2 regions of the Paenibacillus sp. CF095 genome follow, and region 2 is predicted to be linked to the other one. Evidence: riboswitches for the same ligand, from Rfam matches in the RefSeq annotation. Region 2 holds a riboswitch; the other holds the start of a gene.

Region 1 (11,931 bases), 420 kb from region 2:
CCGCTTGACCTCTTCTGCCGCTGTGGAGACCGCATCAAATCCGATGTAAGCAAAGAATACGGTTGCTGCTCCCGCAGTTACGCCTGAGATACCAAAGGGCAAGAATGGTTGCCAGTTTGTTGGCTCTACATAAAAGACACCTACACCAATAAAGATCAGCACGACAATAATCTTAATCGCAACCATAATTCCGTTCGCACGAGCAGCTTCCTTCACTCCTCGGGTAAGCAGGAAAGTAATAATTAACGTTATGACCGCAGCCGTGATGTCAAAATAGGTTCCCTTTTCCGGGCTGAACGCACTCGTAAGCGCATGGGGTAACTCCAATCCAAATCCAGACAATAACGTCTGGAAATATCCAGACCATCCGCTGGCTACCGCTGCACTCGCGAATCCATACTCCAATATCAAATCCCATCCCAGAATCCAGGCAATCACTTCACCAAAAGCCGTATAGCTATACGTGTACGCACTACCCGATGCCGGTATGCTTGAGGCAAATTCCGAGTAACACAATGCCGCGAATGCACATATGATACCTGCCAGCAAAAATGACAGTACAAGGCCAGGGCCAGCATACGTTGCGGCAGCTACACCGGTCAGCACAAAAATCCCGGTACCAATAATAGCTCCTACGCCAAGTGTGGTTAAGTCCAATGGACCAAGCGCCCGTTTCAATGCACTGTTGTTATCGCCCCCGTAGGCAATTGGTTTTTTACGAAATAATGAAGATCGTTGTTCGTTCTCACGCATAGTCATGTTCCTCTCGTCATGAATCTTGAATGTGCAATATGTGCTATGGATGTAGCAGCGATTGGATGGCTTCCCATCTGTTCTATGAAAAAGTCATTTGTTCTATCTTATCGATCACCTATAAAAACCTATCGAATTCTACACGTTATCGCGTTGCTTGGTTAAATTTATTTTTAAGGATCACTTATTTTGTTCTTTTTTCGCGAAAATTATCATGAACTGTTGCACGTGGACAAATATGAAAATCGATTTAAAACAAAACTGCGTATAATTTATATTATGCGCAGTTTTTATGAGCCTTAATTTTCGTGAAAAACACCTTATATCCCTTGTTATCTGAAGTTAAAAAAATGAGAGCTCTTTTCGTCTTTTTCCGCTGTCCCTTCCTCCCTTATCCTGTCTAATTCGACGATATGAAGGCATGTAAAAGAGCCACATATCATTATGCGGCCCTTTCTTTCTTACTATGGGTTCACGAGAAAGCAATTCTCTCTGCATCTGACATCCGGTATTGGGATAACAAATACTCTTTGCTCTGCATCGCCATATGACGAATCGCATCCAAATCAACATGCAACAGCTTACCCTCTCGCTTCACGAGTCTACCTGCCACAAAGACCGTATCCACATTGGATGGATTGGCAAATTGCACGACAGCGCCGATTGGATCATGGATGGGGAACAGATTCAGATCGGTGGTACGAATCATGATCAGATCTGCTTCCTTCCCTGGGGTCAACGTACCCACCTTCTTCTCCAATCCCAATGCTTGGGCACCAGCCGAAGTTGCAAATCTCAGTACTTGGCTGGACTGCAAGTTCAACTCACCAGGCATCTCACCCTGCTGCAAAAGTTGTTCGTTGGCTCTGGATCGTTCAGCTTGAAGTGCAAACTTCATCTGCGAGAACATATCTCCGCCTGTGGAAGTCACCACATCTACACCAAGTGTAGGGGTTCCCCCATGTTCAAGAAAATAGCCGGTGGCCGGATATCCATGACCCATCATCATCTCAACCTCAGGTGTGACCGACAAGGAAGCACCGCTATCTGCCAGCATTTTGTATTCATCCATGCCCATGGTATTACCATGAACGATATTCACTCGTGGACTTAACAGTCCCGCTTCGTACAAGTGACTAATCGAACGATCCACAGATCCCCAACTGCCAAATCCGGCATGCATGGAACAGATCACATCCAGCTCTTGAGCAAGTTCGATCTCCTTCACGGTTGTATCCCAATGACTGAACTCTGGACCACGAATGGCAAGCCCATAGGTAAGTAATTGATCCCGTGATGAAAAATAACGTTCTTTGACTCTTCTCACATCATTATTCGAATACGTGAGTTGGCTATCCCGATTCCAGTAGTTCGTCTCACCAGGGACTCCGTGAGCAAATACCGCCCGAATGCCAGCATCCTGAAGTCCACGAATCAGTTCATCCGTATGGTCAGGTGAATACGGCATGCTCCAATCCAACACCGTTGTCACTCCTGCATTAAGCGCTTCCAAGGAACCGAGTAAGTTGGCAATATAACTATCTTCTGGACGGAGCTTGCTTCCCATCGCACCATAATAGAGATTTTGCAAATAGACTGGCAAGGACCAGTTGGTTCCCGCTGTTTTGACCAGTGATTCCCACACATGCCGATGTGTGTCCACCAGCCCAGGCATAATAATCATCGATGAAGCATCAATGATCTCCGCATCTGGAATATCCAGGTCGGGCTGGATCGCCATGATCAGTGAATCCTGAATCAGAACGTCCGCCCTCTTATACTGTCCAATTCGAGCATCCATCGACAACACACAGCCATTTTTCAACAGATAACTTGTCCGCACAAGACACATCTCCCATCTGATTTGGTTTGAAAGACGATCATATCCTGCTTACGAATCCGTACTGCTTTTGACTATTGTTTCGCTAGTATATATATATTATATAGTTATTGTTAGTATTTATCAATTTTGGGATTTACGTTTCGCCCGAAATCTTCTGACCTTCATCAGATTTCCACACATCTTATCATCACAGTACTTCTGTGTTCTGCTTCGGGTATCATCATAAAACATCCAGCGACAATCCGAATTATCACAGATCCGAATCCTGCCGCCTTCTCCCGCTACCAAAGTCGTAGCAAAATCAGCAGCTACCTCAGCCATAACCTGATGCCAACCCGTTTCTACAGCTACCAGTTGGAGTTTCAGTCCCTGATCAATTGTAGTCAATTTTCTTCTCACATGCCCTGCTTCCATAACGCCATTCAACCATTGTTTTTCTTTATCCGTTAATGATTCTCCAGAAGACAAGCGGGCTCCAAGATCCATCAATTCATTCCTGAAATTTCTCATCGACAACTCATCTTCTGGAGATGAAGGGACAGAAGCGTTAAGTTGCCATCGTTCCAGAAAATCTTGCTGCCAGCTCGCCTTCCCTAGTCTGTCCTCCGATCGATCTCCCCCACGCCAGTCGTGATAATCGCTGTTTACAAAATCGGTCCATAACCTGTCCATATATACCTCCGTTTATCGTAACCATCTAAGTAAATAAAGAAGGTTACAACTCATCTTTGATGTGTTATATTAAGTGTAACCTCATTAATCAGTTTTAGCTAGTTACATCACAAATCACAATTATACGCAAGGAGGAAAAGGCAATGACAAAAACAACAGCACTAGATGTGTTACTTATTCAAAAGGATGATACTTGGGATCAATGTAATTGGATTGTACCTTTGTCGAAATCCTTGGAGGGTCTTACAGCAGAACAAGCAGCCTGGATTCCACCCTCAGGGGGATTAAGCATCTGGCAGTTGGTTAACCATATGTATTATTACAACCATCGCTTATTATGTCGCATGCAAGGTAAGGAGCCTACCCTTCCTGCTGTAGACTCCAATGAATACACGTTTGGGAATTCCGGAGATCCGACGGATGCAGCTGGATGGAATACACTGCTACAGGGTACAACTCGATTAGCCCAGCAGTTGCGAGATCAATTGGCTGCACTACAAGAGTCAGATCTTGAAGCCGCATATATGGACTCCGAAGAGAAATGGGCACACGAACTAGCTCGCTGGGTACTCCATGATGCGTATCACGCAGGTCAGATCGTGCTCCTTCGCAGACAGCAAGGAAGCTGGAAAATCGTTTTCTAAAAAAAATGCTTGAACTGCTAGCGCTTACAGGAATAAGATGAACTTATTAATGTTACAGCTTGTTCAACACACTATATAATTGAATAGGATCTTCGGGGTAGGGTGCAATTCCCAACCGGCGGTGATGTTCTTCGGAACCAGCCCGCGACTCGCTATTAGTTCTTAACGAAGGACATCTAGCGACTGACTTGGTGTGAATCCAAGGCCGACGGTACAGTCCGGATGAGAGAAGATCAACACATTGACATGCCGTTCTCGGGAAGGCCTCTTTCCTGACGCATGTCTTTGGATGAGCCCCCGTTTATTTGGTATATACCAAAACGGGGGCTTTTGTCGATTTTGCCAACTGAAGATTCCGTGTTCTGACGAAGGAGTCCTGAATATGGAAAAGACATCAGCAGCATCACCTGTTTACCGCAAGGAACGAAGTAATACTGGATTCTGGCTTGTAGTTCTCGGCGCCGCCTTATGGGGTGTCGACCCACTCTTCCGCATTATTTTGCTAAACACGATGACATCCACGCAGATTGTACTGGTGGAACACATCATCGTCAGTCTTATTGCCATACCCGTGCTGTGGAAATTTCGGGCTGATCTGAAAAACCTACGCGCTCGCCACTGGATTGCCGTGATTTTTATTTCATGGGGAGGATCAGCACTCGCAACGGTATTGTTCACCATGGCACTAACACATAACGATCCGAATACGGTGCTTTTATTGCAAAAAATGCAACCACTCTTCGCTATCGTTCTGGCTAAACTGTTACTGAAAGAAACGTTGCCTCGTCGCTTCGGTGGATTGTTCTTCATTGCATTAGCAGGAACCTACCTGCTTACATTTGGCTTCACATTGCCATTAGGTAACTGGGACAACTGGATTCATGCTGGAAGCTTGTTATCCCTTGGGGCTGCTGCCTTATGGGGAGGTTCAACCGTTATGGGCCGATTGATGCTGGGACAGGCGCGTTATGAAACGGTCACCTCCCTTCGCTTTGTCGTTGCTCTCCCGCTCCTGATTTTTATGACGTGGAACGAAGGTGCGGCATGGACATTTCCGTCCGGAACGGGTGAACAGACTGCTGTCATCCTCAATATTCTCGGTCAGGCATTGTTACCAGGTTTGCTAAGTCTTCTGTTGTATTACAAAGGTCTGTCGTCAACCAAAGCATCTGTTGCAACACTCGCGGAACTTAGCTTCCCGATGGCGGGTGTGTTGGTGAACTGGATTGCTTTCCGTACACTGATTACATGGGAGCAGCTGCTTGGTTTTATCCTGATCTGGGTGGCCCTCTTCGCCATTTCCAGACAGCAGGAAAGATCATCAACTGCGGCCGATGCTGCACCGAAGCTGCGTACAGATTAAGTAGATATATCTGAGGTTCACATATAAACAAATAGTCAAATATAAAATAAAACCATTGCACATCAAATTAGATGAGCAGTGGTTTTTTATTTCCATTACTCAATTTACTCGATATTACTCGATCATTTTCTCAATTTGCAATATGAGCTATTAACCCTGTGCTTTATTTCTATATCGCAAATGCCCCTCTATTCTCTCCTCTCATACCGAATATCAAAATCATCGCGCTAAGTCTCTTCTATGTTTTGTCTTTTATCCAATCCGGTGGTACGATGACATATGGAATAAACAGATAATTATATTCAGAGAGGAACGATCATGATGTCTTCATTCTCATATACCTCCTACGACGCCGTAGGTTTGGCTGAACTGATCCGATCCCGGGAGGTATCCCCGGTTGAAATGCTGGAAGCGGCGTTTGCACGCCTTGAAGAAGTGAATCCGCAACTTAATGCGGTTATTCGTACATATGAAAATCGCGCACGTGAGGAAGCCGGTTTGGTTCGCCCTGGAGAACAACCTTTTGCCGGTGTTCCCCTGCTCCTGAAAGATATCTCGCAATCCTTGGAAGGCGAATTTCTGACTTCAGGCTCACGTTTGTTCAGCGAGCATCGTGCATTACGCAATTCCAATTTTGTCACTCGACTCCGTGATGCAGGCTTTATCTTCATAGGACATACCAATACGCCTGAATTTGGCTTGAAAAATATCACAGAGCCCCGCCTCCATGGTCCAACTCGCAATCCATGGAATATAAATCACACTCCAGGTGGTTCAAGCGGTGGAGCTGCCGCGGCTGTAGCTTCGGGTATTGTTCCTCTCGCTGGAGCCAGTGACGGAGGTGGTTCGATTCGTATCCCGGCTTCCTTTAGCGGATTGTTTGGATTGAAGCCAACACGCGGGCGCACACCTGTAGGACCGGGAGTTGGTCGTCAATGGCAAGGCGCATCGATTGATTTTGCCCTCTCTCGCTCGGTTCGGGACAGTGCTGCATTGCTTGATACGTTACAAGTCATTCAGCCCGAAGCTGCGTTCCATGCTCCACTCTTTCCAGGCAGTTACTTGGCAGATATGAGCTATCCACATCAACGCAAACTGAAAATTGCATACACAACGGATTCGCCCGTGGGTACACCTGTCTGCGCAGAAGCCAAAGAGTCTGTATACAAGCTCGTTCGCTGGTTGGAAGATCAAGGTCATCATGTTGAGGAAAAACTGAGTCCAGTCAATGGAGTTCGGTTGATGGAGAACTATTACATGATGAACAGTGGTGAGATGGCCGCGATGATCTCTTCCATGGAACGGTCCATGGGCCGGGCTCTGACCTCCGATGATATGGAGATTGAATCCTGGGTTCTGGCTGAAGCAGGCAAAAAGGTGTCCGCTGCGGAATTTGTACATAGCTTAGCTGAATGGGATGTAGCTGCAGCTCAGATGTCCACCTTATTTGAGCGTTATGACTTCTACGTCACACCTGTTAATGCTTTTCCTGCGCCTAAGATTGGGGAATTAACACCTCATGACGAACAGATCCGTAATCTGATGCGAATCAGTGAATTGGACAAGACCCAGCAGCAGCAACTCATCTATGAAATGTTTGAGCCAAGTCTTACGTATACACCGTTCACCCAGCTTGCAAATCTGACAGGCCAGCCTGCGATAAGTGTACCTCTGCATGTGACACCTGAAGGTTTGCCAATGGGCGTTCAAGTGATGGCAACCAAGGGACGCGAAGATTGGTTGTTACATCTGGCTGGACAGCTTGAACAATCAGACCTCTGGATTGGGATGAAAGGTAATCCGCTGTTCCCAGCATAAACGCAATATTTCACACGTTTTTGATGAGTAATCTTTCATGCACCCTATTCTTATTCTTCATATTCGCATGCCTACATTACTTGCTATAGTGCATGAAAGCAATGTCATCTCCGCATACTGAAGTAAAAAGACCTCGGAGGAGACAGTGATGAATTCAACGGAATCTCATAAGCAATCTATTCACATTCCTGCCAAGACAGGCTACGCTCTTAAAGTGAAAAAAGGCTCACTGATCCGTATAACTGATCTGGAGGGGCAGCAAGTGGTTGACTTTGTCGCTTATGATGCACAGAATATTAATAATCGGCTTGATCCCGGGGTAACCCTCGATGTCCTGCGCAATTACAGAATTAAACCGGGGCAATGCCTGTATTCCAACCGTTATAAACCTCTCATTTCCATTGTCAGTGAAACTGTAGGCATTCATGATTTTTTCAATTCGGCCTGTCGTCCGGAAATGTATGAGGTCTTATATGATAAAAAGGACCATCCCAGTTGTTATAATAATCTGAATACTGCTCTTGAACCTTTCGGTATCTCTCCCCCTGATCAACATTATCCTTTCAATCTGTTTATGAATTCCGTAGTAGATGGTGAAGGCAAAATTGATGTTATCGCTCCCGAATCATGTGCAGGGGATTATGTTGAAATGGAAGCTTTGATGGATCTGATCATCGGTTTATCAGCTTGTCCATGCGAGGAAAGTTCTTGCAATGGCTATCATTGTACACCTGTTCAACTCGATGTGGAGTCGCCTGCTGTTTAAAGTGTTATATCCTCACAGTTTGTTCTAATTCACTCCTTGCGGGAATACGATGACTTGTACCCATTTTATGTGACTACTGGTACAATTCGTCGAACCCGTTAAGGAGTGAACGTGTTTATGTCTGTACTGTTCAGTTATATTATTCTGGGAATATCATTGTCAGCTCCAATCGGTCCGATTAATGCAGCTCAACTGGACCGTGGAGCTCGACATGGATTCATGCATGCCTGGATTCTAGGACTCGGAGCTATGTTTGCAGACTTGGTGTATATGCTGCTGATTTATTTTGGAGTTGCCCATTTTCTGGACACGCCGTTCATGCGCTCTTTTCTCTGGTCATTTGGCAGTTTTATTCTGATTTACACGGGAGTGGAAACGCTCTCGAAGCTGAAACAGGGGATTCAAGGTACATCTACTGCGGAAGCGACTGTTCGAAAATCCTTTATTTCCGGCTTTTTAATGGCCCTGTCCAATCCACTGAACATTTTATTTTGGCTTGGGATCTATGGCTCTATTCTCGCGACAACTGTGAAGCACACGGACATGGCTCATTTGCTGCTCTACAGTTCAGGCATATTCATTGGTATCCTGGTGTGGGATGTCATTATGGCTGGAATGGCCAGTCGATTCCACAAACATAGCAGTGAAAATGTATTACGCTGGATCTCCATCATTTCGGGAATCTGCCTGATCGGATTTGGTTTGTATTTTGGGTACGAAGCTGTACGTTCCATTTTTTTCTGACAATAAAATCAGACTGGACAGTCACCCAACTTCCCCCACATTAATACTGTAACGGTATCATGTGGAATGGAGTTGGGAATCAATGGCGGAGCTGTATAGTGCCGACGAAATAAACACCTTGTTTGAGCGTCTTCCATGTTGGCAGCAGGACGCTTATTCGCAATTTGGTAAAATGATCGCCGATGAAGATAATACGTATCCATGTGTACCTGGACGAATGGGATTTCTGTCAGGACATTTGAGGTACGGCTTTACGTGTGACCCCCGATCAGAACAGGCTGCCGAAGATATGGCCGATCTGCTTAGACAATATGGTCCTGTCTCCAGAGACACTGGCCATTACGCTTCCATGGTTGTGATCTGTGAGACGCCAAGTGATCTGAAAGATCATACAACGGTAGAGCAATATCAGACGTTATTCTGGCAAATGCTTAATCGGGTAAGTTCACACGATACCGAGCCGTGGCCGGAACATATATCAACCGATCCTCATGATTCATCATGGGAGTTTTGCTTTGGCGGAGAGCCTTACTTTTGTTTCTGTGCAACTCCTGCACATGAACTCCGAGCCAGCCGGCATTTTCCTTATCTCATGTTTGCTTTTCAACCGCGGTGGGTATTCGAATCCATTAATGACAACACCCCTCTTGGCCGTAAAATGAAAACCTTAATTCGCAAACGTCTCGCTTCGTATGATGCTGTCCCTGCTCACCCTTCGCTGATGTGGTATGGTCAGCAGGATAATCTGGAATGGAAACAGTATTTTCTGCCTGATGATGAGCAGACACCTTCCAAATGTCCCTTTATGCGGATGAAGCAAGCCCTAGGCAAGTTGACGAAATAATTTTAAAGCACTCATTAATTCGTTGTGCAACTTCCACGAAAGTTGCTGAAACTTGCTTATGGTTTGGATGGTGCTGACTGCGGTGGTTTCGAGCCACGTACCTTATGAACAACATATGTGATAATCCCAAGGAACACCACAAGTCCCACACTTGCCAGCAGACCTGTTCTGCTGGCTTTTTCCATCGCTGTCCCAGCCACAGCAGCCACAATGAATACTATGGCAATCCATACTTTTATGCGATTCCACTTCACGGGCTTCATTTTCTTAATGTACGTGATGCAGATGAGCAGCCATGTATACATTAATACCAGACTACCTGCTGTCGTCACATATTCAAACAAACTCTTGGGCATCCATAATGCCATCAACGTAGACAGGACTAATCCAGCCGCTGTGCAACACAATGCCTGAATTGGCATGTCCTTTTTACCCCAGGTCTTTGTGAACAGCTTTGGTGCATCTCCATCTTCTGCGAGTTTCACCAACATGGACGTAATGGCATATAACGAAGCCACCATCGTCGAAAATCCGGCTATAATCAGAATTCCGTTGAGAATGTGGACCACAACGGTTAATCCAATGGTTGACATGGCTTTGACAAGCGGACTTTCATCTGGAGTTAACTGAGCTGAAGGCACAAGCAACAGGATCAACGCAATTGAAATCACATAGAGTGTACTCACCGATAATAACATTACTCGACCTGATTTCACTGCATCTTTTGGCTCTTTCAGATTGGCTGCCATCAAGCCCATGACCTCGATCCCGGCAAAGGCAAAGAATGCATAGATGAAACCGGTCCATACCCCTTTACCTCCATGCGGGAACCATTCATTCTTCAATTGCTCTGGTGTCACTTTTACAGGTAACCAACCCAGACAAGCCGCTCCTGCTATAGCTATAAATGCAACCGTTGCAGCAAGTTTGATTACAGCAAGAATATTCTCCGTTTTGGTTAATCCCTTCGCTCCCAATGCAGCAATGAACAAACCTATAGCGGCATAGATCGCAACAAATGCCCAAAGCGGAAACTTGGGAAACCAGAATTGAGAGAACAGCCCAAGTGCCGTTAATGAGCTGCCCATGATGAGCATTTCAGAGAACCAGTACATCCATCCACTACCAAAACCAGCCCAAGGTCCGAATGCTTCGCCTGCATACGTTCGAAAAGCACCTTCCTTTGGATCTTCTGCGGTCATCTGTGCCAGTGCACCAAATACAAAGTAAGTACCTGCCGCCGCCAGCACCAACAATATAAGTACGGATATCCCAGCCCAATGAATCGCCAGACTGGTCCCTAGAAAAAATCCCGTTCCCAGTGTGCAACCCGCGCCAAACAAGGATAGGCTGACCCAACTTAGTTTTTCGTCGTCGTTTTTACGGTGTTGCTGACTTTTCATGAAGCTCCTCCTTCTACCTTATCCCCTTACGATTTACAGGTCATGGAGGTTTTATGTCTGTATTGCCAAAAGAATTATTATTAGTTTACATAATAATTAATATGTTTAATTCATTCTGATGATAAATTTAAGCTGTATGCTTTTTAAGCATCAGAATAAAGATATATTTTCAATTCTATTTAAATCCGTAAAAAAAGTGGTTGACTTCAATCGCTTAGAATGGTTTTCCTTTTAAACTTGGTGGTGCGTCAATGTAGCTATATGAGAGATGGTAACTAAGGTGAGAAAATGATTTTTCTATTGTGAATTTTTCATATGCTGAAATATTATAAAATAAGTCGTTATTTCTTTTAAATGAACGTAGACTGCCTCTTTTTCGTATTTTCTTAATAGCTTCGTCGTTTTTTATAAATTTAGTTGTTTATAAGAAGGGCTACTTCCTGGGATTTTTCCTTTTTATCCTTTTTCACCGGTTTTCGGGCTAAGCTGACGTATAGGCATTATCCCCTAAAATTTCTCGCAGCCTCTGTTCCGAATACTATTATGAATTTTTCATATATTGAAAATATTTTATGTTGGTCATAAAAAAAGCCGCCATATGGCGGCTCCGCTAATATTCTTCATTTTTTAAGTCCGCCCAGTCCAATCTGCTCCGGCGATTTCTTTCCATCGCGCTCTAATCTCATCATACAGTTCCTGCGGAAGTGGCCCTTTAGCCACAAGATCAGCATTTTGCTGCCAGCGATTTGGCTTAGCTGTTCCTACAATAGCTGTGTCTACACCTTTGGTACTTAGCGTAAATCGCAGTGCTGTTTCCACCGCTGCCTGGGCATCTTCACCCAGAAAACCATAGTTTAGTTCACTTAAGCGCTTCCAGTATATAAATGGATAAGCCTCTTCCGAAAGTGTTTCATACGTCCAGGCCGCATTGGCAATTGGTCTTTTCGCGATTACACCCATGTTTCTTTTTCTTGCCTCAGGCAACGTAAGTTCAATTGCTTCCTGATCTGCGATATTTAATGAAGTCTCCAGGCTGTCAAATACTCCGGTCTGAATCGCATATAGCGCATCTGTTGTATCC
Region 2 (11,931 bases):
ATTAACAGAACAAAACCTTCTTCCGAACCACCTACATGTTCCGCTATTGCAGAGGCCGCGTCATTGCCTGAACGGAGCATTAGCCCGTACAACATGTTCTCGAGTGTCATCTCTTCACCTAACTTCAGATAGAGAGACGATCCTTCTTTGGCAAATGCCGTGGGAGACACTTTCACTTTCTCATCCAGCTTGCTGTGTTCGATCGCTACGATCGCCGTCATGATTTTGGTCAAACTGGCAATCCGCAGTTCCTTATCCCCATCTTTGCTGTATAAGATCCGGCCTGATGTGACATCAATGAGAGCGGCACTTTGCGCATGTGTAGACGGACCTTGAATTGTTGCTTGGGCTTGAGTAACCCCTAATGAAGACAGCAAAAAGACAGGGATAAGCATGCATGCAAGAACTTTCGTTATTTTTCGCATCAATTCATTCCTCCGGGTCACTTGGAATCTTGTACTATCTTATGTTCGGACAACTTGGAGTATGTCCCATAGGGCAAAAACAGCAAAAATCCCTCACGCTTGGATGCGGGAGGGATCATGACGAAATGATTCAGCTATACGTTGATGGATCTGGTGTAACCGGTACACCTGTAGTATTCGTTGGTGTTGTATTCCGTTGGAACATGCCTTGAATTCGGTCCAGAACATAAGGGGTGGAGTCAATGAGTTTCTCAAACAGATGTGTGGAGTTATCAAGTGGTACAATGTGTACCCCCTGTTTACCTACCACCAGGAACGCAATAGGACGTATGGATACACCGCCGCCACTACCGCCACCAAACGGAGAAGCAACTTTAGCTGAACTCGCATGTTCTGCAGAGGTACCCGTAGCACCACTTTTGCCACTACTTTCTCCATTAACGTGAAAATCACTACCACCGGCAGCAAATCCGAATCCCACCTTACTGATTGGCAGAATCACGGTACCATCTGGTGTCTCAACTGCATCGCCAACAATTGTATTGACATCCACCATGGCCTTGATATTTTCCATTGCGGTTTCCATTAAGCCTTGAATTGGATGATCTGACATTTAAATTCCCTCCAGTTTCAATGTAAGCTAGGTTTGATCTAACCATATCATCCCCAAACTTGAAGGGACTTATGTAATAAGCATTTTAAATACACTCACCAAACCCCAACCTTACATTCCCAAAAACAGACCGACTATGATGGGTTTTTATACTGTTGTCCCACTAAGCTTATTCTTTTGTTTCTCCTTATGCCTGCGGCGCTGTTCCTGAAGAAGCTTGAACCACATCCGCCATCCGCCTTCGACTTGAAGCACACGGGTGAGTAGTGTAACTCCAGCGATCAGAACGGCTGTGATCCGAATTTTCACTCTGAAATCAAGTTCCGTCTTAAATTCCATTTCATCGGACCATACCGGCATAACCTGAAGCACGGGTGTTTTATCAAAGCGGATCTGATAGGTGAGAAAACCAATAATAATGGACTTAATGCTCCACACCCAGCCCGTCAGCACCGCTGTATATGCTGCATCACCAACGCCGATGTGGGTAGCCCAGGACAGTTGGGTCATATGTACGCGTGTGAGTGTTTGCTTAAGCCACAGCTTGAGCGCGTCCGTTGCCCTAAGCATAATTTTCACATCTTTAGTCCACTTCTTGACTTTGCGTTTGTTGACCCGCTCACTTCCCTGGGCCTCGCCTCTCGAATGATTCATGGATTGTTCGGTCTTGACCAGATAACCTTCCTTCATATTGCGGAAAACAATACTCGGGATCTCATAGTTAATCCGCACAATTCCATAGAGAAAACGAACATTAATATTGGCGTAATCATCACTTTTATGTTTACTGAATGTAAAATGTACATGAACATTTGAGATGAGGACTGCGGCAATCAGCAATGCGAACAACAAACCGATTCCTCCAAGCCAAATCCACACAGGCCTTACCTCCAAGCCCTCAATTCTTTTCTCGTCTAGTATGACACTCTGAATAGGAAAAAATTCACGTCTGACCTAAAAATCCCATTAGATATTTGTTTGGAAACTGTTCTATTCACCATTTTTCTAAAACAATGCACAAAAAAACCGACTCCACTGATGGGTGTCGGTTAGTATGAGCTTGCAAATTAGAGTGAAGAATCCGTACTATCATCTTCGCTGTCGATATGACTTAGAACATCCGCCGGATCAGCACTTTCCGGTTCCAGTTGTTGCAGATCCAGTTTGTTGAATAACAGTTGTGTCTCTTCCTCCAGGTTTTCCGAATCTTCGAACAAGCCTGGTTCCGGAAGGTCTTTAATTGAAGCCAGTCCGAAATAATCCAGAAATGACTTGGTCGTTCCGTACAGAATTGGTCGTCCGATCGCCTCGGCTCGTCCCACTTCAATAATCAAATCCTTATTCACAAGCGTATGAATGGCCCGCTCCGATTTTACACCACGGATTTCCTCAATCTCTACCCGTGTAATCGGCTGACGATACGCCACAATGGCCAGCGTCTCCAGAGCCGCTTGGGATAAGGACGTTCGTGCGGGAGAGTATGCCAGTTTCTCGAAATATACAGCGTGGTCAGGCAAGGTGCCCAACTGCACTACACCAGCGATCTTGAGAATCTGTACACCTCGTCCCTGCTGTGAAAATTCATGAATCATCTCCTCAATCGCGTCCGTTACAAGTTCCACTCGCTGGTCGACGATCTCGGCGATTTGTTTGATACTCAGACCTTCTTCTCCGGACAAAAACAGCAGGCCTTCAATAATCGATTTCAATTTCGGAAAATCCATGATTCTTTGTTTCCCCTCTCCACTCCATAACGATATCCTCAAACATCCGTTCCTGATAACAGACAATCTGCTTCATCTTCATCAGTTCCAGCACCGCCAGAAAAGTGACAACAATCTCATGGCGATAGATATGCTCGTCCATCAACTTGGAGAATAACAGTCTGCCTCCCGGCCCCATACTTTCCAAAGCGCCGATGACATCCCGTATCCGGTCCTTAACCGAAATCTCATCCCGTTTGATTCGGGTTACAGTTGTGCGCTTCTCAGCCTTACGTAGCGCCTTCTGAAAGGCTGCAATCAGGTCAGAGGTGTGTAAACCCTCAACCGGGTTCGATTGGGCTTCTACGGGCATATAGGGGCGCAGATCCTCGGGCTCTTTGGAAAATATAAGGCTACGTTCCCACTCCCGTTCATGAAGATGACGCGCAATTCCCTTGTACTTGCGATATTCTATCAGACGTGCAATCAGCTCTGCACGTGGATCATAATCTTCTTCTTCCATAAAATCATAATCCTCGAAGTCCTCAATGACCGGTGGTTTGGGCAATAAAAGTTTGCTCTTGATCGACAGCAATGTTGCTGCCATGACCAGAAATTCACTCGTAATATCCAGTTCCAGTTCCTGCATCGAATGCAGATACGCCATGTATTGATCGGTAATATCGCTGATGGGAATATCCTGGATATGAATTTCAGCCTTATCAATCAGATGAAGCAGCAGATCCAAAGGCCCTTCAAAAGTCTCCAGTTTGTATGTAACTACCGTCACTAGACGAATCCTCCCGCCAGAAAAATACAAAACCCTGCTAAGCCGTCCGAATCCGGTTTCCCGTGTTCGTCTGCGCAAAGCAGGGCACTACTATTAAATAAGCACTATTTTAGCTGTTTCGTCAAGTTTGCCATCTCAATTGCCGCCGTAGCTGCATCCCAACCTTTGTTGCCCGCCTTGGTTCCGGCACGTTCAATCGCTTGTTCAATATTTTCTGTCGTAACCAATCCAAAGATTGTAGGCACGCCAGTTTTCAGGTTAATTGCTGCTACCCCTTTAGCCATCTCGTTGCACACATAATCGTAATGCGTAGTGGATCCACGAATGACAGTTCCCAAGGTAATCACCGCATCATACTTGCCGCTCTCCGCCATTTTCTGCGCAATCAGAGGGATTTCGAACGCACCTGGAACCCAGGCTACATCCACTTCATCATCCTGCACGCCGTGACGTTTGAATGCATCAAGCGCTGCGCTAAGCAATTTACTGGTGATAAATTCGTTGAAACGTCCAACAACAACTCCATATCTGGATCCTTCTGATACTAAATGTCCTTCAAAAAATTGTGGCATTCAAGTCATCTCCCTAACGGTATAATGTAATGTAAGTAACGGAAATCCTAATTAATCTCTTCCATAAATTACATGGTGAACGTTATTCATATAAAATATATTTACTGTTCGTTTTGTTCGATATCATCAAACTTGAGCATATGCCCCAGCTTTGCTTGCTTTGTATGAAGATACACTGTATTGTCCTCGTTCTCTTCCATCTGGATCGCAACACGCTCTACAACTTCAAGTCCATATCCTTCAAGGCCTTTAATTTTACGAGGATTGTTAGTAAGCAGTCTGATCTGACGAACCCCAAGGTCTTTCAGAATTTGAGCGCCAATCCCGTAATCACGCAAGTCGGCAGCAAATCCCAGCTTCAGGTTTGCATCCACCGTATCCAGACCTTCCTCTTGCAGCTTATAGGCTTTGAGTTTGTTGATTAGCCCAATGCCCCGGCCTTCCTGTCTCATATAGAGCAGTACGCCGTTGCCTTCCTCGTTAATCTGTTTGAGTGCCGCATCAAACTGAGGACCACAGTCACAACGATGGGAATGGAATACATCACCAGTCAAACATTCAGAGTGCACACGTACAAGTACGGGTTTGGAACCATCTATTTCACCTTTGACCAAAGCCACATGCTCCTTGTTGTCCACAGCGTTTGTATAAGCCACCGCTTGAAACTCGCCAAAGTCCGTTGGCATACGTACAGCCACTTCACGTTGGACCAGCTGCTCTTTTTCGTTACGGTAACGAATCATGTCCTGAATACTGATCAGCTTCAGATCATGTTTGCGGGCAATCTCCTGCAGATCCGGAAGTCTGGCCATTGTGCCATCTTCCTTAATCACTTCACAGATCACGCCTGCGGGATATGAACCACACATAATGGCCAAATCTACGGCCGCTTCTGTATGCCCAGCACGACGAAGTACACCGCCATCTTTTGCAATCAGCGGGAACATGTGACCAGGCTTACGGAAGTCCCCAGCTTTCGCTTCAGGATCGATCAGACCTTTCACGGTAATAGAGCGTTCATGTGCCGAGATACCTGTTGTCGTATCTTTGTGGTCCACAGAGACGGTGAAGGCTGTTCCATGGAAATCCGTATTTTGTTGAACCATCGGTTTCAGATTCAGTTCGTCCGCACGTTGTTGTGTAATCGGAACACAGACCAGACCTCTACCTTCAGTAATCATGAAATTAATGACTTCAGGTGTCGCCTTTTCGGCCAAAGCGATAAAATCGCCTTCATTCTCCCGATCTTCATCATCCACAACAATGACGGGTTTACCACGCATGAGATCATATATAGCTTCTTCTATCGTATCCAAAATGGATTGTTCTGACATGGGTCCACCTCCAGTTAATTTCTGTTCTCTATTTATACAAATCCGTGATTGGCGAGAAAATCTTCACTGATACTGTGCGGCTTGCCAGCACCCGTCTCTCGATGTCCTCTCCCATACTGGAGCAGATGATCCACATATTTGCCCAAAATATCGCATTCGATATTAATGGTATCCCCTGTCTTTTTCACATTTAGTACAGTTTCACCAATGGTATGCGGGATTATGGAAACCGTGAATGCGGTATCCGATGTATGGACAACGGTCAAGCTAATGCCATCCAGTGTAACCGATCCTTTGGGAATCAGATATTTGAACAACTGGTGATCATCAGGTTTGATCTCAAACACAATCGCATTCTGATCACGTGTTATACTGCCAATCACTCCGGTACCATCGACATGGCCCTGAACGATGTGTCCGCCAAAACGCCCGCCGGATTGCATGGCCCGCTCCAGATTAACTTTACTGCCAGATTGCAGCTGACTGAGATTGGTATGGCGATAGGTTTCAGGCATTACATCGGCGGTAAAACCTCCACCTTCGAGCGTTGTCGCAGTTAAGCACACGCCGTTCACTGCTACACTATCACCAATTTTCAGATCGTCCATGATGGCGGAAGCTCCGATATTCAGGACCATCGCTTCGCCTTTCCGACCAATACGCCGGATCTGACCGACTTCTTCCACCAAACCGGTAAACATGCTGCCGCCTCCCTTGTTCAATTTATAAAGAGTCTAACTTGTTTCTTTAAAATTCATTTATTTATTCAGGCCACACCGGAATACCGCCAATGCTGATATTATCTCCAACTTTTTCGATCTCCAACTGATTCAATTGAATCGCCTGATTCATACGTTCCACACCTTCGAAGCGGAAGCTTCCAGGTGTATCATAACCGCCTACAATCTTCGGAGCGATAAACATGAGCAGTCGATCGACCAACCGTGCCTCCAGCATGGCTCCATTCAGAGTGCCCCCACCTTCAAGCAAAATCGAACCAATCTCACGCTCACCCAACTTGCTAAGTCCGCTTAACAGATCCACACGTGGTCCAGGACCACAGCGTATAATCTCAACACCGTAAGCTTCCAAACGTTCAGCAGCTTCAGGACTGGCTTCGTCTGTGGTGAGAACCCATGTTGGAGCAAGACCATCCTTAACCATTTTGGCACCTACGGGAAGACGCAACTTGGAATCCACCACAATGCGCACCGGACTAATGCCTTCCACTTGTAAACGGGTTGTAAGTTCCGGATTATCGGCAATCACTGTGTCGACGCCAACCATAATTCCCTGGTGACGATGACGAAGGGCATGCACAATCTCACGAGCGGGCTCGTTGGAGATCCACTTGCTGTCTCCGCTGCGAGTAGCAATTTTGCCATCCAAAGTAGTAGCCGTTTTCAGTGTCACAAAAGGTAGACCCGTTGTTATAAATTTAATGAATTTTTCATTCATGCGTCTTCCACGCTCACGCAGTACGCCAACTTCAACTTCAATGCCTTGTTGACGAAGCATGCTGATGCCTCTGCCGGATACTTGCGGATTTGGATCTTCACAACATACGACAACACGTTTTACCTTTTCATGAATCAGGCGTTCACTACAAGGTGGCGTCTTGCCATAATGACTACAGGGCTCAAGTGTAACGTATACCGTACTTCCTTCTGCATCGCTGCCTGCCATGTTAAGGGCATGCACCTCCGCATGACCGGTTCCACGTTTCAGATGGCTCCCCAGACCTACAATACGACCCTCTTTCACAACTACACATCCAACGACCGGATTAATCCCCGTCTGTCCTTGTGCTCGTTCCGCCATATCCAATGCTAGTGCCATATAAAATTCATCATTGATCATTTCCAAATCCGTTCACCCCGCGGTTTAAAGTCTTTTTTATTAAAAAATCCCCGTCGAACAATCAGTTCGATGGGGATGATGAGAGACAAATGTCACCAGCAGGAGTGAAATGGATACAGCACGCCAACACTTTGCCCAAAACTTCATTTCGGGCAAGTGAAAATAGACACATACCTTAATGAACATCAATTACAGGTAAAGAGCTTTTATAGTGTGGCATATGTATGGAACTGTCCGGCGTAACCGGATTTTCCCTGCACAGTGCAAGACATTACCAATCTAGACTGTACAGCAATACTCCTGCTGAATGCAAACCTGTTAGGTCTGCACCTCTCCTTCTCCCATCCAGACTATACTGTCGGTTCTGGAATTACACCAGATCAGCCATCTGCCACAGGCAGACAGGTCACGGACTTTGCATCAAGTGCTGGACATGTGTCCTTACACTTCCTGCATCACCGCCGGTAGGGAATTGCACCCTGCCCTGAAGGATTGCTTTCGTTATTACTTGGATGTTAGCACTTTAATGCCAAAAAATCAATTGTTTTTTGTTCCTTTTTGTCACATACTAACTTTTAATAAGCTAAGAAACAACAAAAAACCGCTTCCTCTCAAGGAGGTACGGTTTTTGTTTGGAGGCACATTTCACATCCATCGCAGCATTCTACATATCAGGAAAACACCAGCTCGCCATATGCTTTAATTCTTTGGCATTATGGAATGGAGTGCGATCAGGTTCTTGCAGGGGCGAAGTCGGAAGCGGGAACTCTCTTGCCACCCTTCTGACCCAACTTGTGGAATCAATCGCAATAGCCGAGCATTTCCAGCGTCCATTCGCTCTCGGTCGAAACGTTCCATGCAAATCTGCTTTTCCCGGCATCTCTGGAAAGACACCATCCAAATATTCAACGATGACACGCTTGTCTCTGACTTCATGACAGTATACTGTCACCCATACACCTTCCCGGACCCGAACAGCATACACATCTCCAGACTGTACCTCCCCGGTACCTGCATCAGGAGATGCCTTTGGTACTTTTCCGCGAACACTTCTCTTCTTCTCCAATGCTCCTAAGATCGTGTCCTTTACAACTGGACTCTCATCAGGCTTATCCGCAAGAGATATATTATTCAGATCAAAATCATGAAATATCTTGTTCAGGTTGTTCTCATTGATTCCTACAGATGAGTCCCACCATGCCAGAGGCGCCTGTACCTCAACCCGAACATTGGGGCGTGCGTCACGTTGCATGTAAGTGGTGAATTCCGTGATCATTCCAGGATGTTCCGGCGTATCCAATATGCCAATCAGAGCTAACGTCTCAAGCAAATCACGGTAAGCATATTCCTTCTGTGTAGGCAAAAGACGTTCCTTCTTGAGCGCTACTGCTGCCTTGCTGTAGCGTGTTTTGGGAGGTAATTCGCGCAGCACCGTTAACACCGCACGGAATGTCCAACGGTCGTAATCATTGGGTATTGGAAGCTCCTGTGCTGCAGCCAACTCTCGAAGTGCCAGCACATATCCAAAAGGATCACCGTCCAACGGGGTTCCATTGGTCATCCGCCAATACCATTGCAGCGTCGTGTCGGTTGCTTGATCTACACTTAACCCGCAGATCTTGCAAGTGTTCGAAGATGGATATGGCGTATGTTCATGACTTGGCATACTGCTCGCAATAAGCTTGCCCGTAAGCAACGAGCGCCAGATCATGGGTGCTGACCACAAAGAGGATACAAAAGCCTGCGCTGCATCATTCAGTGTCCATTGATTCGCAACTTTTTTCAGCTCAGTAATCGTTTCATCATGTTGAGGACGTACAAATCGATTCGGTTCATGCCCCGCTGCCTCAAGCGCTTCTCGATCCTTTACCGATAGACTATCCGGAACGACATGGCGCGATGCCTGCAGTTCTTCATCCCACAACGTGCGCTCACTATAAATTTGTTTTAACAAGCTTAGCTGAGTAACCGTATCCAAGGTTTTATTCATCCTTTCTAATCATCGATTTCAAGTATGTAAAAAAACAAAAAAAGTGCTTCTATAAAAGAAGCACTTCATGTTTGGATCCAGTTAAGGTGAAGGTATTAAGCTTCTACAACTTCAACAGTTTCCATTTTGTCTTTACCTTCTAAAGCGTCCACGAACTCCATACCTTTAGTTACTTTACCAAATACAGTATGTTGTCCATCCAGATGTGGTTGCGGTTGGTAGCAGATGTAGAACTGGCTTCCACCTGTGTTACGGCCAGCATGTGCCATAGCAAGTGTTCCGCGCTCATGTTTGTTCGGGTTAATTTCACAATTGATTGTGTAACCTGGGCCACCTGCACCGCTACCGTTAGGGCATCCGCCTTGAGCTACAAAGCCCGGGATAACGCGGTGGAATGTAAGACCATTGTAGAAACCGGAGTTAGCCAGTTTCTCAAAGTTTGCTACAGTGTTTGGAGCTTCTTGATCAAACAGATCGATCAGAACTTCTCCGCCGTTTGCCAATTTAATTTTCGCTTGTTTCGCCATATGTAAATGACTCCTTTCGTATTGACCATCGTTAATGGTGCCAGAACGCATGACCCTGGGTCAAGCATTACAGCACTTTTCTTAGTGTACACCGAAAATGACTGGATCGCAAAAAAAACGGAAACTTTTTTTCATAATTTAGTCCGAATATACAAAAAGCAGACGAAAATGGAAGTTCCCTTTTCATCTGCTTCAAATTTAAAATCCCTATATCCTGAATAATGCAGAAACGCATTATTTTTTGACGAATTAGCGAGTTACTGGCTGTTTGCCAATGCGCGCTGGTACCAGGTCATTCTGGATGATATCTTGATACGTCTCACGGCGTACTACGACATCTCCTTGACCGTCTTTGACAAACACAACAGCCGGACGACGAATACGGTTGTAGTTGCTCGCCATGGAGTAGTTATATGCACCTGTACAAGCTACAGCGAGCAGATCGCCGCTCTCCACTTTTGGCAGGTCCAGATCCCAGATCAACATATCGCCACTCTCGCAGCATTTACCCGCAACAGATACCGTTTCCTGAGCAGCCTCATTTGCACGGTTGGCAAGCACAGCTTCGTACTTGGATTCATACAAAGCAGGACGTGGGTTATCGGTCATACCACCATCAACGGCAACGTATTTACGCACGCCTGGGATGTCTTTGCTTGTTCCAACAGTATACAGCGTTGTTCCCGCTTCACCCACGATACTGCGCCCTGGCTCAACCCAGATCTCAGGTACGGCATAGCCGATTTGAGCAAAATGATTTTTAACTGCGTCTGTAATAGCCTTCACGTATTGCGCAACTTCAAGCGGTGTATCTCCATCGATATAACGGATTCCGAATCCACCACCAAGGTTAACCACTTTGAAAGCAACATTAAGACGCTCATATACACTTGCTGCAAATTCAGCAACACGTTGAACAGCCATCTGGAAGCCTTCAACTTCGAAGATCTGGGAACCGATGTGGGAATGCACACCGAGCAATACCAGGTTAGACTGCTTGGAAGCCAAGTCAATCGCTTCAAATGCTGTACCATTGCCGATATCGAATCCAAATTTGGAATCCGTTTGACCTGTGGAAATATATTCATGCGTATGGGCCTCAACACCAGGCGTCACACGAAGCAAAATGTTTACTTTACGATTTTTGTCCGCTGCTACAGCCTGCAACAGATGTAGTTCATTGAAGTTATCAACAACAAAGCATCCGATCTCCGCATCAAGAGCCATTTCGATCTCTTCCAGCGTTTTGTTGTTACCGTGGAAGTGAATGCGCTCAGCCGGGAATCCTGCTTGCAGTGCAGTAAACAGTTCACCGTCAGATACAACATCCAGGGAAAGTCCTTCTTCAGCTGCAAGGGCACACATCGCCATTACACAGAATGCTTTACTTGCGTATGCAACCTGGAAGCCCAATCCGGAAGCACGGAATGCTTCCATATACTCTCTGCAACGCTCGCGAACCAATTGCTCGTCCACAACGTACAGGGGAGTTCCAAATTGTTCTTTCAGATCTGTTGCATCAACTCCGCCAATCTCCAGATGCCCTTGCGCGTTTATTTTACTTGTACCATGTAAATACATAATCTGCATTCCTCACTTTTTTATATACTGGAACAGTTGCTATTCCAATGATTTTACACCAGTATATCAAATTAGGCAGCGAGATGAATGGATTTTTCGGAAGATCATTTGTGTTTTTTACTTTTTCGCAGTTCACCGTCTGGATCATCAGACATTTTGGTGTTGTCACGGGTTTTGTTGAATGATGGACGTTTTTTATTTTCCAGCAACGGAAGCCGGAATAAAAAGTTGCCCAGGGCCTTTGCATTAAACGGTATAAAAGGCCAGAGATACGAAGAATTGTACGACCGGTGAATGGTGAGCGCCAATATGAGCAATGTACTGCCCACCACCAATCCCGGAACCTTGAATATCGCAACAGCGATTAACAGAACCAACCTGACCAGCCTGTTGGCAAGTCCAAGCTCGTAACTCGGCGTGGCAAACATGCCGATGGCTGCGATCGCCATATAAAGTACAACCTCATTGACAAAATATCCTGTTTTGACGGCGATATCCCCGACTAGAATTGCCGCGATTAAGCCCATTGCCGATGC

The links. A riboswitch is a leader RNA that binds a small molecule or an ion and turns the genes downstream of it on or off. The one in region 2 is predicted to bind FMN.
Region 1: it holds a riboswitch for FMN, as region 2 does, so the genes downstream of both, BLS69_RS06190 (DMT family transporter) here and ribD (bifunctional diaminohydroxyphosphoribosylaminopyrimidine deaminase/5-amino-6-(5-phosphoribosylamino)uracil reductase RibD) in region 2, are expected to answer to the same signal.

Annotation. Positions count from the first base shown of each region.
Region 1 covers NZ_FMZN01000001.1:1,387,857-1,399,787, reverse strand. The annotation lists gene BLS69_RS06210 (branched-chain amino acid transporter BcaP) at 1-753, opposite strand, end outside; gene BLS69_RS06205 (amidohydrolase family protein) at 1,226-2,605, opposite strand; gene BLS69_RS06200 (CGNR zinc finger domain-containing protein) at 2,717-3,268, opposite strand; gene BLS69_RS06195 (DinB family protein) at 3,412-3,912, shown strand; FMN riboswitch at 3,997-4,150, shown strand; gene BLS69_RS06190 (DMT family transporter) at 4,295-5,275, shown strand; gene BLS69_RS06185 (amidase) at 5,597-7,093, shown strand; gene BLS69_RS06180 (DUF1989 domain-containing protein) at 7,242-7,859, shown strand; gene BLS69_RS06175 (LysE family translocator) at 7,977-8,603, shown strand; gene BLS69_RS06170 (YqcI/YcgG family protein) at 8,686-9,447, shown strand; gene BLS69_RS06165 (amino acid permease) at 9,504-10,850, opposite strand; gene BLS69_RS06160 (aldo/keto reductase) at 11,478-11,931, opposite strand, start outside.
Region 2 covers NZ_FMZN01000001.1:963,761-975,691, reverse strand. The annotation lists gene BLS69_RS04340 (D-alanyl-D-alanine carboxypeptidase family protein) at 1-425, opposite strand, end outside; gene ytfJ (GerW family sporulation protein) at 556-1,038, opposite strand; gene BLS69_RS04330 (DUF2953 domain-containing protein) at 1,186-1,917, opposite strand; gene scpB (SMC-Scp complex subunit ScpB) at 2,106-2,762, opposite strand; gene BLS69_RS04320 (segregation and condensation protein A) at 2,731-3,531, opposite strand; gene ribE (6,7-dimethyl-8-ribityllumazine synthase) at 3,636-4,103, opposite strand; gene BLS69_RS04310 (bifunctional 3,4-dihydroxy-2-butanone-4-phosphate synthase/GTP cyclohydrolase II) at 4,205-5,437, opposite strand; gene ribE (riboflavin synthase) at 5,470-6,138, opposite strand; gene ribD (bifunctional diaminohydroxyphosphoribosylaminopyrimidine deaminase/5-amino-6-(5-phosphoribosylamino)uracil reductase RibD) at 6,200-7,303, opposite strand; FMN riboswitch at 7,627-7,793, opposite strand; gene BLS69_RS04295 (hypothetical protein) at 7,962-9,275, opposite strand; gene BLS69_RS04290 (peptidylprolyl isomerase) at 9,383-9,814, opposite strand; gene lysA (diaminopimelate decarboxylase) at 10,064-11,395, opposite strand; gene BLS69_RS04280 (spore germination protein) at 11,500-11,931, opposite strand, start outside.